2 regions of the Streptomyces sp. NEAU-W12 genome follow, and region 1 is predicted to be linked to the other one. Evidence: riboswitches for the same ligand, from Rfam matches in the RefSeq annotation. Region 1 holds a riboswitch; the other holds the start of a gene.

Region 1 (4,571 bases):
GCAGGGGCCGGTGCAGAAGTAGTCCACGCCGTCCTGCACGGCGGCCGCGGCGGCCTCGGACTCGGCGTGCGTGGAGCGGCCGATCAGGATGTCCTCGCCGAGGACGGCCCGGGCCGCGGGGACGGGGAGGTCGCCCTGCCCGAGGTGCAGCACGTCGGCACCGGCGGCGTGGGCGACGTCCGCGCGGTCGTTCACCGCGAGCAGCTTGCCGTGCCGTGCGCAGGCGTCCGCGAGGACCGCCAGGTGCTCCAGTTCCTCGGCGGCCTCCATGCCCTTGTCCCTGAGCTGGACGATGTCGACGCCGCCGGCCAGGACCGCGTCCAGGAACTCCGGAAGGTCGCCCTGCCGCTTGCGGGCGTCGGTGCAGAGGTAGACCAGGGAGTCGGCGAGGCGGGCGCGCGGGGCGGTGCCTGCGGCGGTGTCGGGCATGCGGGAGTCCCCCGTGTGTCGGTGGCGGCCGGGCCCGGCCGGCGCGGGGCGGACCCGGGTGGGTCGTCGGCGGATGCCGCCGGCCCACCCGGGGCCGGCGGAGCACGCGCCGCAACGGACCCTATGCCGCCGCCCCGGCGACCGGGAGACCCGGCCGCGCCCAGGCCCCGTCCGGCGCCGCTGCCGCGCCGCCCGTCCCGGCGCCCCGGGCGAGCGGCGCCGGGTGGCGGTCGGGGCGGTGGCGGTTCGCGTCCGGCCACGGGCACGGGTGCGGGCACAGGCCGGGTACGCGCACCGCTGTGCGTACCGGCGCACGTGCGGGTCCCACGTCCCGCCCCGGGGTCAGACGGCGAGCGCCTGGGCCCGGCGCTTCACCTCCGTGCCACGGTTCTCGCTCAGCGCCTGCGCGGGCGTGCCCGGCAGGCTCTCGTCGGGGGTGAAGAGCCAGTCCAGCATCTCTTCGTCCGTGAAGCCGTCGTCCCGCAGGAGCGTCAGGGTCCCGGAGAGGCCCTTGACGACCTTGTCCCCGTCGATGAAGGCCGCGGGGACGTGCAGTGCGCGGTTCTCACCTCGGCGTACGGCGATGAGCTGGCCGTCCTTGACCAGCTGCCGGACGCGCGTCACCTCGACGCCGAACATCTCGGCGATGTCGGGCAGGGTGAGCCAGGCGGGGACGAGAGCATCGGTCTTTGCGTCAATCTCGGTCACGGGACAAGCGTGCCACCTGCCACCGACAGCCGGAAGCCGGACCCCTCCACCTGGGCGGATGTTTCAGCCCGGGCGGACGTCCGGGCGCCGGGACACGAGGGCACCGGGGACCCGGCGCTCACGCCGCCCTCGCCGACTTCAGCGGCCTCGTCGGGTCGGCCAGCAGCGTCCCGTCCACCGCCGTGCCCGCCTCGATCAGCCGGCGCCCCTGGGCCAGGTCGCGGGGGCGGCCCACGGCCAGCAGCGCGACCAGCCGGGACCCGCGGAGCCAGCAGACCGTCCACGCCGGGCCGTCCGCCTCCCCGCGCCAGACCGTCCGGTCGGCGTCCGCGTGGTGTCCGGCGTACTGGACGAAGCGTCCGAACTGCTCGGACCAGAAGTACGGCACCGGGTCGTACACCGCCGGGGGCTCACCGGTGGCCGCCCCCACGATGTTCGCCGCGACCGTGCGCGGGCCCTGCAGGGCGTTGTCCCAGTGGTGCACCAGCAGGCGTTCGCCGTACCGCTTCGAGGGGAAGGACGCGCAGTCGCCGACCGCGTACACGTCCGGTACGGAGGTCGTCAGGCGGGCGTCGGCGGCCACCTCGCCGTACTGGCCCAGCCCGATGCCGGAGCCGGCCAGCCAGGCGGTGGCGGGGCGGGCGCCGATCCCGACGAGGACGGCGTCCGCGGGCAGCCGTGAGCCGTCGTCCAGCACCACCGCGCCCGGCTCGACGCGCTCCACGCGCGCGTGCGTGCGCAGCTCCACTCCCGCGTCGTCGTACCAGGCTGTCATCGGGGCGGCCACCTCGGCGGGCAGCGCCTCGGCCAGCGGGCGGCCGGCGGCCTCCACGACGGTGACCGCGCAGCCCGCCTCGCGCGCCGCCGTGGCGAACTCCGCGCCGATCCAGCCGGCGCCGACGACCACGACGTCCTGCCGGCGCGCGAGCACGGGCCGCAGCCGTTCGGCGTCGTCCAGGGTGCGCAGCAGGTGGACGCCGGGGACACCTCCGGCGCCCGGCAGCCGGACCGGTTCGGCGCCGGTCGCGACGACCAGGACGTCGTAGGGGACCGGCCCGGCCTCCGTGTCCAGCTCGTGGTCGGCGGGGCGCAGCCCGAACACCTCGCAGCCGAGCCGCAGTTCGATGCCGAGTGCCTCGAAGTCCACGTCGAGGGCGGAGTCCTCCGCCGTGCCGAGCAGGACGGCCTTGGACAACGGCGGCCTGTCGTACGGCTGGTGGGGCTCGGCGCCGATGAGGGTCACGGTGCCGGCGAAGCCCTGCTCGCGGAGGGCGACGGCGGTCTGCACGCCGGCCATCCCGGCTCCCGCCACCACCACGCGCCGCGGCCCCGTCGGCCCCCGTTCCTGTGTCTGCTCGCTCACCTGATCACCATAGACACCTGCCCTGCGGCCGGTCAGGCCCCGGGGGTCGCGAGCTGCTCCACCACGCTGGTACCGCTGCCCGGCTGCGACTCCCACTCCCAGGTCTCCTCCAGCCGCACCCGCCCGTCGGGCAGTTCCACGACCGTCGACGCGCAGTGTCCGCTCGAGGTGGTGCCGTCCTGTTTGAGCTGCACGTACCGGAAGTCCAGCCGGTCCCCCTCCCTGGTGCCCACCAGGTGTCCGCGGACGACGTCACCGCCCGCGTACTCGGCCCAGACCAGACCGCCCTGCTCGTGGTAGACGAACCGGGTGCGGGTACCGACCTGTCCCGGCGCCTGGTCGGCGACCGGGGAGAGGACCAGGCCGTCGAGCGAACCGGCCATGCGGGGGCTCCTTGCACGTTCGTTGTTCCGGCATTGCTCCGGGGCTAGGCTGGTCACCGTAGAACACGCGCGGGAGTCCGGACGCACCGGGCTGAGAGGGAGGCTGGCGGCCTCCGACCGTATGAACCTGATCCGGGTCATGCCGGCGAAGGGAGGGGCTGGACGCCCATGCCGCCCACACGCACCTCGGGCACCCGGGGCACCCCGGACGCCTCGGGCACCCCGCACACCCCGGGACGTTCTCCGGACGTCCTCGTCGTCGGGGGCGGGATCATCGGTCTGGTCACGGCCTGGCGGGCCGCGCAGCGCGGGCTGGCCACGACCGTGCTGGACCCCGAGCCGGGCGCCGGCGCCGCCCGGGTGGCCGCCGGGATGCTGGCCGCCGTCACGGAACTGCACTACGGCGAGCAGACCCTGCTCGGTCTGAATCTCGCCTCCGCGCGCCGCTACCCCGACTTCGCCGCCGAGCTCACCGAGACCACCGGCCACGACCTCGGCTACCGCCGCTGCGGCACCCTCGCGGTCGCGCTGGACGCCGACGACCGCGCGCATCTGCGCGAACTGCACGCCCTGCAGCAGCAGTCGGGACTCGACGCACAGTGGCTGTCCGGGCGGGACTGCCGTCGCCTGGAACCGATGCTCGCACCGGGGGTGCGCGGTGGGCTGCGGGTGGACGGCGACCACCAGATCGACCCCCGGCGCCTGGCGGCCGCGCTGGTGACGGCCTGCGAGCGGGCGGGCGTGGTCCTGCACCGCGCGTGGGCGAAGCGGCTCACCGTCACCGGGGAGCGGGCCACGGGCGTGGTCACCGCCGACGGCACCGGGCTGGGCGCCGGCCAGGTGGTGCTCGCCGGGGGCAGCCTGAGCGGGCGGCTGGCGGGGATCCCGCCGGAGGCAGTGCCTCCGGTGCGTCCCGTGAAGGGGCAGGTGGTCCGGCTGGCGATGCCCGACCGGTTCGGCCCGTTCCTGAACCGGACGGTGCGCGCGGTGGTGCGCGGCAGCCACGTGTATCTGGTGCCGCGCGAGAGCGGCGAACTGGTGATCGGGGCGACCAGCGAGGAACAGGGCTGGGACACGACCGTCACCGCGGGCGGGGTGTACGAACTGCTGCGCGACGCCCACGAACTCGTCCCCGGGATCACCGAACTGCCGCTCACCGAGACCCGGGCCGGGCTGCGCCCCGGCTCACCCGACAACGCGCCGCTGCTCGGTCCGTCCGCGCTGGCGGGGCTGGTGCTCGCGACCGGGCACCACCGCAACGGCGTGCTGCTCACGCCGGTCACCGGCGACGCCCTGGCCGAGGTCCTGACCACCGGTGAACTCCCGGCGGAGGCACGCCCCTTCACTCCCCGGCGGTTCACCGTCACCGCACTCACGGAGCAGCCCGCATGAACGATCCGGCGAAGGCCGCGGCCGGCCGAACCGACACCGTGTCCGTCTCCGTCAACGGGGAGCCGCGCGAGGTGGCTCCGGGTACGGCGCTCGACGCACTGGTCGCCGCCCTGACCTCGGCTCCCTCCGGGGTGGCCGCCGCCCTCAACGAGACCGTCGTCCCGCGCGCGCAGTGGCCGCTCACGTCCCTCTCCGAGGGGGACCGGGTGGAAGTCCTGACCGCCGTCCAAGGAGGCTGACCATGGCCGACGATCCGTTCGTTCTCGGCGGTACGTCCTTCACGTCCCGGCTGATCA
Region 2 (4,571 bases), on a different contig from region 1:
GTCCACCAGTCGCAGCGCGGTCTCCCGCCGTCGTACGGTCCAGGCGTGCAGGGCGAGGACCGCGCCCACCGCGACGAACTGGATCATCGTCAGGACGGCGGCGGTGGACAGGTCGAAGATCTCCGACGTCTGCCGGTAGATCTCCACTTCGAGGGTGGCGAAGGTGGGTCCGCCGAGGATCTGCACCACGCCGAAGGAGGTGAAGGTGAACAGGAAGACCATCAGCGCGGCGGCGGCCACGGCGGGGGCCAGCGCGGGCAGCGTGACGGTCCGCCAGGCCGTGAGCCGGGAGGCGCCGAGCATCCGCGCGGCCTCCTCCTGCCGCGGGTCGAGCTGGCCCCACAGTCCGCCGACGGTCCGTACGACGACGGCGTAGTTGAAGAAGACGTGCGCGAGCAGGATCGCCCACACGGTGGTGTCCAGCCGCAGACCCCACAGTTCGTCGAGAAGCCCGCCGCGCCCCACGAGCGCCATGAACGCCGTACCGACGACGACCGTCGGCAGCACGAACGGGACGGTGACCACGGCCCGCAGGAGCTGCTTGCCGGGGAAGTCGAAGCGGGCGAAGACGTACGCGCCGGGCAGGGCGACCAGGAGGGTGAGGGCGGTGGAGACCAGTGCCTGCCAGGTGGTGAACCACAGCACCTGCCGGACGTCGGACTGCGCCAGCACCTCCCCGATCCGCCCGGGCTGCCAGACCCCGTCGGCCTTCAGCCCGCGCGCGACGATCGCGGCGACGGGATGGGCGAAGAAGACGGCGAAGAACGCGACGGGCACGGCCATCAGGCCGAGCCGCGCCGCGGCCCCGCGCCACCTCGCCGCGGCCCGGCCCGCCTCGGCCCGTCTCACTTCAGTACGAGCGAGGTCCACGACTTGATCCACTGGTCGCGGTGGTCGGCGATCCTCGCCGGGTCCATGGTCTCGGGGTTCTCGGCCTGCGGTCCGAACTCCGCGAACTCCTCGGGCACCTGGGCGGTTTCCCGCACCGGGTAGACGAACATGTTGAGCGGCATGTCCTCCTGGAACCTCTTGCCGACCAGGAAGTCGAGCAGCGCCTTGCCGCCCTCGGGGTTGCGCGCGTTGCTCAGCAGCCCCGCGTACTCGACCTGGCGGAAGCAGGTGCCGTCGGCGACACCGGTCGGCGCGTTCTTCGGCTTCGGGTCGGCGTAGATCACCTCGGCGGGGGGCGAGGAGGCGTAGGACACCACCAGCGGCCGGTCGCCCCCGGCCTGCTTGCCGCCGGCCGAGCCGGAGAACTCCTCGTTGTAGGCCTGCTCCCAGCCGTCGACCACCTTGACGCCGTTGGCCTTGAGCTTCTTCCAGTAGCCCTGCCAGTTCTCGTCGCCGTACTCGGCGACGGTGCCGAGGACGAAGCCGAGTCCGGGCGAGGAGGTGGAGGCGTTCGACGTGACGAGCAGGTCCTTGTACTCGGGCTCGGCCAGGTCGTCGAAGGTCCGCGGCGGGGCCAGGTCGCGCTCCTCGAACCACGCCTTGTCGTAGTTGACGCAGACGTCACCGGTGTCGACGGGCGTGACCCGGTGCTTGTCCTCGTCGACCCGGTACTCGGGAAGGACGGCGTCGGATTCCCTCGCCTCGTACGGCTGGAACAGCCCGTTGTCGAGGGCGCGGGACAGCAGGGTGTTGTCGACGCCGAAGAAGACGTCTCCCTGGGGGTTGTCCTTGGTCAGGATCGCCTTGTTGACGGCCTGTCCGGCGTCGCCGTCCTCCAGGACCCTCAGCCGGTAGCCGGTCTCCTTCTCGAAGGCGGCGACGACGTCCTTGGACGCGGCCCACGAGTCGTGGCTGACGAGCGTGACGGTCTTCGAACCGCCGCCGCTCCGGCCGTCGCCGCCGGATCCGTCCGACCCGTCGGACGAAGAAGCGCAGGCGGACAGCGTGACCAGACCGAGCCCGACGGCCAGGCTCGTGACCTTCTTGGTGATGTTCACCGGTATTTCCTCCTGGGGTGACCAGGAAGAGACGCGGCCCTGCCCGGGGCCCCCGCAGGTGCCCCGGGCAGGGCGCAACAGCTCGAGTGATGACCGATCTCCCTACCCAGAATGACCTGGGCGAGGTTCGGAGGGTCTGCGGCCGGTGCCGCACTCTCAGCGCTGTGGCGCTCCCCTGTCGGAATATGAACGTGTGATGGCCCGGTATGAAGTTGTTGTTCCTGCGCCGGTCAGGTTACCGCTCGCTCGCGGCGAGCTGACCGCAGGCCCCGTCGATCTCCTGTCCACGGGTGTCCCGGATCGTCACCGGCACACCGTGCGAGGCGATCGCGTCCACGAACGCCTTCTCGTCCTCGGGCCGCGAGGCGGTCCACTTGGAGCCGGGCGTCGGGTTGAGCGGGATGAGGTTGACGTGCACGGGCCTGCCCTTCAGCAGCCGCCCGAGCCGGTCACCGCGCCACGCCTGGTCGTTGATGTCCCGGATCAGCGCGTACTCGATGGACAGCCGCCGCCCGGACCTGGCCGCGTACTCGAACCCGGAGTCGAGCACCTCACGCACGTTCCACCGCGTGTTCACGGGGACGAGGGTGTCGCGCAGTTCGTCGTCGGGGGCGTGCAGGGAGATGGCGAGGCGGCACTTGAAGCCCTCGTCGGAGAACCGGTTGATCGCCGGCACGAGTCCGACCGTCGACACGGTGATCCCGCGCTGGGACAGGCCGAGACCGTCCGGCTCGGGGTCGGTCAGACGGCGGATGGCTCCGACGACCCGGTTGTAGTTGGCGAGCGGCTCGCCCATCCCCATGAAGACGATGTTGCTCAGCCGCGCCGGCCCACCGGGGACCTCCCCGTCCCGCAGCGACCGCATCCCGTCCACGATCTGGTGCACGATCTCCGCGGTGGACAGGTTCCGGTCGAGACCGGCCTGCCCGGTCGCGCAGAACGGGCAGTTCATGCCGCAGCCCGCCTGCGAGCTGATGCACATCGTCACCCTGTCCGGGTAGCGCATGAGCACCGACTCGACCAGGGTCCCGTCGAAGAGCTTCCACAGCGTCTTGCGGGTGGTGCCCTGGTCGGTGGACAGATGCCGGACCACCGACATCAGCTCCGGAAGCAGCGCCTCCTGCAGCTTGGCCCGGGCTCCGGCGGGAATGTCGGTCCACTGCTCCGGATCGTGCGCGTACCGCGCGAAGTAGTGCTGCGAGAGCTGCTTCGCCCGGAACGGCTTCTCACCGGCCGCTGCGACCGCCTCCTTGCGCTCGGCGGGCGTGAGGTCGGCAAGGTGCCGCGGCGGCTTCTTGGATCCGCGCGGCGCGACAAAGGTCAGTTCTCCGGGCTTAGGCATGGCTGTACCAGTGTCGCAGATCCATCGGGGTGACCGCGCGGACCGGCCGCAGGCCTCCGGGGCCGCCCGGAACGGCCCCCGGAGACCTCTCCGGGACGGCGCGAGCCCCCGCGTCCGGCGGGACGCGGGGGCTCGAAGAGGTGCCGGGCCGGTCGGGTCAGCTCCCGACGAACACCACCAGCAGCAACCACACCACCGGCGCCGTCGGCAGCAGCGAGTCCAGCCGGTCCATGATGCCGCCGTGCCCCGGGAGCAGTGTGCCCATGTCCTTGATGCCGAGGTCCCGCTTGATCATGGACTCGCCCAGGTCGCCGAGGGTGGCGCTGACCGAGACCGCGAGGCCGAGCAGCAGCCCCTGCCACCAGGTGCCCTCGTCGATCAGGAACTGCATGCACAGCGCGCCCGCCGCCATGGCGAACCCGACCGCGCCCAGCAGGCCCTCGCGGGTCTTTCCGGGGCTGATGCGCGGGGCGAGCTTGTGCGTGCCGAAACGCCAGCCGACGGCGTACGCACCGGTGTCGGCGACGACCGTGATCACTATGAACGTCAGCACCCGCCAGGGCCCGTCGTCCGCAGCCAGCATCATCGACACGAAGGTCGCCAGGAACGGCACGTAGAACGCGGCGAAGACCCCCGCCGTGACATCCCTGAGGTAGTTCTCGGGCGGCTGGGCCATCCGCCCGACCAGCACCGCCAGCGCGGTGAGCGCCACGGCGATCCAGGCGCCGTCGCTGCCCCAGACGTACCCGGAGACGATCATGGCCGCCCCGCCGACCGCGAGCGGCACGAACGGTGCCCTGATGCCCTTGCGCTCCTCGAGCCGCTTCGTCAGCTCCCGCAGGCCCACCACTATGGCGACGGCGACAACGCCGACGAAGACGGCCTTCACGATGAACAGCGAGACCACGACCAGCGCACAGAGGCCGACGCCGACGCCTATCGCGGCACCCAGATCACGCCCCGCGGTCTTCTTCTGCGGTGGGGGCACCGGCTGCGGGGCGTCGGACATGGACTCCGGATTCTGCGGATGGTGCGGCATCTCCCCGGGGTGGGGGCGCGCCCGCGTCGTCTCGTCTCGGACCAGGGGGCCGCTCAGCCGAGCGATCCCCTGGTCCACGTCCTGGCCACCGCCGTGTTCGGGTGCGGCGGGCACGAGGGGCATGGGGCGAGTCTGCTGCGCGTAGTGCGCATCGTACGGGGGACCCACCGGGCCGGCTCCCTGGGCGGGCCCCCGGTCGGGCGACCCCCAGTACCCGGCCTGCGGCGGCGCCTCCCAGGAA

What was found. Region 1 has a riboswitch for thiamine pyrophosphate ahead of thiO (glycine oxidase ThiO). Riboswitches for the same ligand answer to the same signal wherever they lie in the genome.
Region 2: it holds a riboswitch for thiamine pyrophosphate, as region 1 does, so the genes downstream of both, ORI94_RS10005 (thiamine ABC transporter substrate-binding protein) here and thiO (glycine oxidase ThiO) in region 1, are expected to answer to the same signal.

What each region holds. Positions count from the first base shown of each region.
Region 1 covers NZ_JAPJDM010000002.1:97,246-101,816, reverse strand. The annotation lists gene thiE (thiamine phosphate synthase) at 1-429, opposite strand, end outside; gene ORI94_RS02695 (Rv2175c family DNA-binding protein) at 772-1,137, opposite strand; gene ORI94_RS02690 (NAD(P)/FAD-dependent oxidoreductase) at 1,256-2,500, opposite strand; gene ORI94_RS02685 (hypothetical protein) at 2,533-2,883, opposite strand; TPP riboswitch at 2,943-3,054, shown strand; gene thiO (glycine oxidase ThiO) at 3,052-4,275, shown strand; gene thiS (sulfur carrier protein ThiS) at 4,314-4,514, shown strand; gene ORI94_RS02670 (thiazole synthase) at 4,517-4,571, shown strand, end outside.
Region 2 covers NZ_JAPJDM010000006.1:220,517-225,087, reverse strand. The annotation lists gene ORI94_RS10010 (ABC transporter permease) at 1-870, opposite strand, end outside; gene ORI94_RS10005 (thiamine ABC transporter substrate-binding protein) at 846-1,949, opposite strand; TPP riboswitch at 2,031-2,136, opposite strand; gene rlmN (23S rRNA (adenine(2503)-C(2))-methyltransferase RlmN) at 2,185-3,291, opposite strand; gene ORI94_RS09995 (phosphatidate cytidylyltransferase) at 3,449-4,571, opposite strand, start outside.